Regions from separate parts of the Virgibacillus siamensis genome, predicted to be linked through region 2. Evidence: a T-box and tRNA genes for the amino acid it is inferred to sense, from the RefSeq annotation. Region 2 holds a T-box; the other holds one or more tRNA genes.
What was found. The T-box of region 2 lies ahead of thrS (threonine--tRNA ligase). A T-box ahead of a tRNA ligase gene usually reads a tRNA of that ligase, here a tRNA-Thr.

Region 1 (2,487 bases), on a different contig from region 2:
TGTTTACCGTGGGTGAAGAAATGATATATTTTATATTGAATGAAAAATACAATTAGAGCCAACAGGCAAAGGGTGAAGTAGTAGATAAAACCGCTGCCCAATAAATCCAATGGCGTACTGGCTGTCGGTGTGTGTGACAGGTAAAGATAATTGGAGTCCAGTAATGGATTTACGATATAGCCGATTAAACAGGCATAAAGCAATATATATCCGTAGCTTTCCAGCATTGATTTGAATGTTATTTCCGTATAATTGGCAACGACTAAAAATAAGCCGATCCAGGAAATAAAAATATGATGGATGAAGAATTTCCAATAACGAAAGTGCGGGAAATCAAAAGGTAATTCAGGTGTAACAATTGCAAGGAAAGCGGGTATCAGTCCGAAGAAAAATGTGATACGAATTAACTTCTTATTATGATTCCAAAGGGCAATGGCCCCTGTAATCCCTGTTATTCCGCACAGATGCAGCGGCAGATGTTCCCTGGGATTCCACAAGCCATTAACCGCTGCCCAAATTTGATAGGTAATTTCGGAAAAGATAAGTATTCCAAACAGCGTCCAACGCAGAATATTATAGATGGTACGACTTTCCCGGATTTTAGTAAATGAGATGAAAAAAAGAATAAGTCCCAAAAAATAGATGATCAGCATCACAAGATGACTTGGTCCAAATGCAACAAATGGTTTTCCGTCCACCCCCACAAACCAATCAATCATTAAATCCCCCCCTACCACTTTATTATATGATGAAAGTTGCCGTGGAGAAACAGAAATTAAAAAAGAACCCAATTCCGGCAAAATATCGCAGAAAGGGTCTAAATAGATGTCATTTCAACCAGGCAATAATAAAAAAATAAAAAACCCCTTTACAAATATCATTTATCTGTATATAATGTAATTCGTCAGTTTCTGACACAATTTGAACTTATATGCTATACATGATTGCTAGGCCCGTTGGTCAAGTGGTTAAGACACCGCCCTTTCACGGCGGTAACACGGGTTCGAATCCCGTACGGGTCACCATTATTTTTTGCATTAAGGATTCCGGAGGATTAGCTCAGCTGGGAGAGCACCTGCCTTACAAGCAGGGGGTCGCAGGTTCGAGCCCTGCATCCTCCACCATTTTCCTGTAAGATACATGGATACATTGGTTATATGTCTCACTCCATAAAATGCCGGTCTAGCTCAATTGGCAGAGCAACTGACTTGTAATCAGTAGGTTGGGGGTTCGATTCCTCTGGCCGGCACCATTTTTTTGCATAATTACCGTTGTTGCAGGTTAGAATACATTGGGAGGGGTAGCGAAGTGGCTAAACGCGGCGGACTGTAAATCCGCTCCCTCAGGGTTCGGGAGTTCGAATCTCTCCCCCTCCACCATATTTATAGTAATTGATGGGCTGTAGCCAAGCGGTAAGGCATCGGGTTTTGATCCCGTGTATCCTAGGTTCGAATCCTAGCAGCCCAGCCTTTTTAATGTTTGTATAAAAAACTTTTTATTTAAAGTCGTCGTAACCCACTTAAAAATGCGGATATAACGAATTAATTTAATGAGTGAGCCGCTAGCTGACTGCAAACATCCTTGAAAAGCTGACATTCATAACATGAGCCATTAGCTCAGCCGGCAGAGCATCTGACTTTTAATCAGAGGGTCGGAGGTTCGAATCCTCCATGGCTCACTATTCAAACCGGGCTTTTACATGCTGAATAATTTGGCGGAAATACATAACACATATGATATAGTAGATAAACAAGGTCGTTATGATTACCAACAACCTTGTTTATTTGCATTTTTAGCTGTTTTTTTACATAATAGATACAGTAAATTATTACTATACAATAACTGCATGAACATATATAAATTTAAGATAATCTAAAGGATGAGATGGTATGAAGACTTCCCGGATTCCTGGCTTTTACAATAAGACAGTTGAGGAACGCAGGGAATTGCTTACTGCAATGGAAGGTTTCTCGGAAAAAGAGCAGGATATTTTATTTTCCAAAGAGCCGCTGCCAACTGAAACTGCGGATAAAATGATAGAAAATGTGATTGGAACCTTTCCGCTTCCGTTAGGGTTAGGACTGAATTTTCTAATTAATGATAAGGAATATACAATCCCGATGGCGGTAGAGGAACCATCTATCCTCGCTTCAGCAAGTCATATTGCCAAGATTGTCAGAGAAGCGGGCGGATTCATCGCTGAATCAACCGAACGGGTTATGATTGGTCAGATTCAGGTGGTTGGCTGCCCTGATTTTTCTGCTGCCAAAGAAGCGGTTTTGAGTGAAAAAGATGCTTTGATCGATGCGGCAAACGCTTCATACCCCAGTCTCATGGCCAGAGGCGGTGGAGCGGAAGATTTGGAAGTCAGGATATTAAACGAGGAATCCGATTCAGCGTACGGAAAAATGCTTGTCCTGCATATTTATGTAAACACATGTGATGCTATGGGTGCGAATATTATTAATACGATGGTGGAGTCACTGG
Region 2 (2,487 bases):
CTGGTGAAACAGGTATGATTTTAGCCTGAACCGGTGCGAGCCAAGTCGGGAATACACCTTTATATTCCTCAATAAGAAATGCAACAAAACGTTCCATTGTGCCCACAACACCACGATGGATTACAACAGGACGGTGTTCCTGACCATCCTCGCCAATATATGTCAAATCAAATTGTTCCGGCAAGTGGAAGTCCAACTGTACTGTTGATAATGTTTCGTCTTTTCCTAAAGCTGTTTGCACCTGTACATCAAGCTTTGGACCGTAAAAGGCAGCTTCTCCGACTGCTTCCACATATTCCACTTCCATGTCATCGAGTGTTTCTTTCAGCATCGACTGTGCTTTCTCCCACATCGCATCATTGTCAACATATTTTTCCTTATCTTCCGGATCACGGTAAGAAAGACGGAAATAATATTTATCAATCCCAAAATCTTTATAAACTTGCTGAATCAGCTCGACTACGCGAATAAATTCATCCTTTAACTGATCAGGACGTGCGAAAATGTGCGCATCATTTAACGTCATAGCCCGAACCCGCTGCAGCCCAGCCAATGCGCCTGACATTTCATGCCTGTGCATCATGCCAAGTTCAGCAATCCGCACTGGAAGGTTCCGGTAGCTGTATAATTGATTTTTATAGACCATCATATGATGCGGACAGTTCATCGGACGAAGAATTAATTCCTCATTATCCATTTCCATTGGCGGAAAAATATCATCCTGATAATGATCCCAATGGCCACTTGTTTTATAAAGATCAACACTTCCCAATACAGGAGTATACACGTGATCATAGCCAAGGCGTTCTTCCAGATCGACTATATAACGTTCGATATTACGCCGGATGGTTGCTCCTTTCGGCAGCCATAACGGAAGACCTTGACCAACTTTCTGGGAAACCGTAAAAATTTCCAGTTCCTTGCCCAATTTACGATGATCACGTTCTTTTCTTTCTTCCAGAATGCGCAAATGTTCATCAAGCTGGGATTGTTTTTCAAAAGCTGTTCCATAAATACGCTGCAGCTGTTTGTTATTACTGTCCCCGCGCCAGTAAGCACCGGAAATGGTCAATAATTTGAATGCTTTTATTTTACTTGTGGATGGAACATGAACCCCGCGGCATAGGTCGAAAAACTCTCCCTGCTTGTAAATGGTTACCTGCTCATTTTCCGGAATAGCATCGATTAATTCCAGCTTCAATTCATCCCCAATTTCACGGAACATTTCTTTCGCCTGTTCACGGGAAACTTCAATCCGTTCGATTTCCAGATTTTCATCGATCATGCGTTTCATTTCTTTTTCGATTTTCGGTAAATCTTCCGGTGTCAGTGATTGGTCCAAATCCATGTCATAGTAAAAACCTTCTTCAATGACAGGACCCACTCCGAAATTCACATGCTTATACAGCCGTTTTATTGCTTGTGCCATGAGGTGCGCCGTTGAGTGACGCATGATTTCGATGCCTTCCTGATTTTTGTAAGTGATTATTTCAATGGCACCATCATGCTCCAGTCCCCGCCGTAAATCATACAGTTTTCCATCCAATTTCACGGCAAGCGCTTGCTTTTTTAAACCGGATGATATTGAGCCTGCTACTTCTTCTCCAGTTGTTCCTTTAGGAAATTGTTTATTTGCTCCATCAGGAAACGTAATTGTAATGTCAGACATAGATTTCCGCTCCTTCATATTTAATCTAAGAAATTAAAAAACGCCCATCCCTCTGCTAAACTGCAAAGGGACGAGCGTTAATCACGTGGTTCCACCCTAATTCCCGCAAAAAAATGCGGCTTCATTATATCTTTAACGCAGATAATACGCTGCAATATACATATTGTTCCATCACAGGGTTTAAAGGTGGTAATCATTTGCCAGATCAGAGGAAGCTTTCAGCCGATGACTTCCCTCTCTTATCAAACCATTATACAAATAATTATGTCCTTATCATTACCTTTGAAAAAATTTACTTCTATTTAAAATGTATTATAGCTTCTAGTACGCATAAAATCAAGCCTTAAGATTTATTTTTCAAGTAATTGGAAAATGGAAAACTGCTGAACGGCTTAAACTCAGCTTTTTCCTGAAACACATTAATGACTGTCAGCGTTTTTGGTTCCGACGGATAATCCCCATAAATCGTTATTTTATCTGGTGCCATTGCAATGAGCGGAGCCAAATTCAGTTCCTCTTCATCAAGACCTACCATGTACAATGGTTCTTTATGCATCAGCATACGCAATTCCATTCTTGTAAATTGTTTTCCATCGGGTTTAAAAAAAGTAAACGGATTTCCCTGCAGAATATGAACGGTACTGAAAGTTGCTTTCCGTGTAACGATGTATTCCCTTAACGAATCAACAAACGCCTGGTGATCTTCTTCCCGCTTATATTCGTCAATTGCCAACCCGACAAAATGAATAAGCTGATCCTTAAACATTTTTGTCTGGAATTTCAATATGGAATCAAAATGAATCGTATCGGTATTTTCC

Region 1: it encodes a tRNA-Thr, which carries the amino acid that the T-box ahead of thrS (threonine--tRNA ligase) is inferred to sense. The anticodon was not compared.

What each region holds. Positions count from the first base shown of each region.
Region 1 is NZ_FUIH01000006.1:4,740-7,226, forward strand. Features, by position in the region: gene B1K71_RS00885 (YwaF family protein) at 1-719, opposite strand, end outside; tRNA gene B1K71_RS00890 (tRNA-Glu) at 951-1,025, shown strand; tRNA gene B1K71_RS00895 (tRNA-Val) at 1,049-1,124, shown strand; tRNA gene B1K71_RS00900 (tRNA-Thr) at 1,177-1,252, shown strand; tRNA gene B1K71_RS00905 (tRNA-Tyr) at 1,295-1,379, shown strand; tRNA gene B1K71_RS00910 (tRNA-Gln) at 1,396-1,467, shown strand; tRNA gene B1K71_RS00915 (tRNA-Lys) at 1,606-1,678, shown strand; gene B1K71_RS00920 (hydroxymethylglutaryl-CoA reductase, degradative) at 1,890-2,487, shown strand, end outside.
Region 2 is NZ_FUIH01000007.1:1,699,208-1,701,694, forward strand. Features, by position in the region: gene thrS (threonine--tRNA ligase) at 1-1,669, opposite strand, end outside; T-box leader at 1,733-1,955, opposite strand; gene ytxC (putative sporulation protein YtxC) at 2,013-2,487, opposite strand, start outside.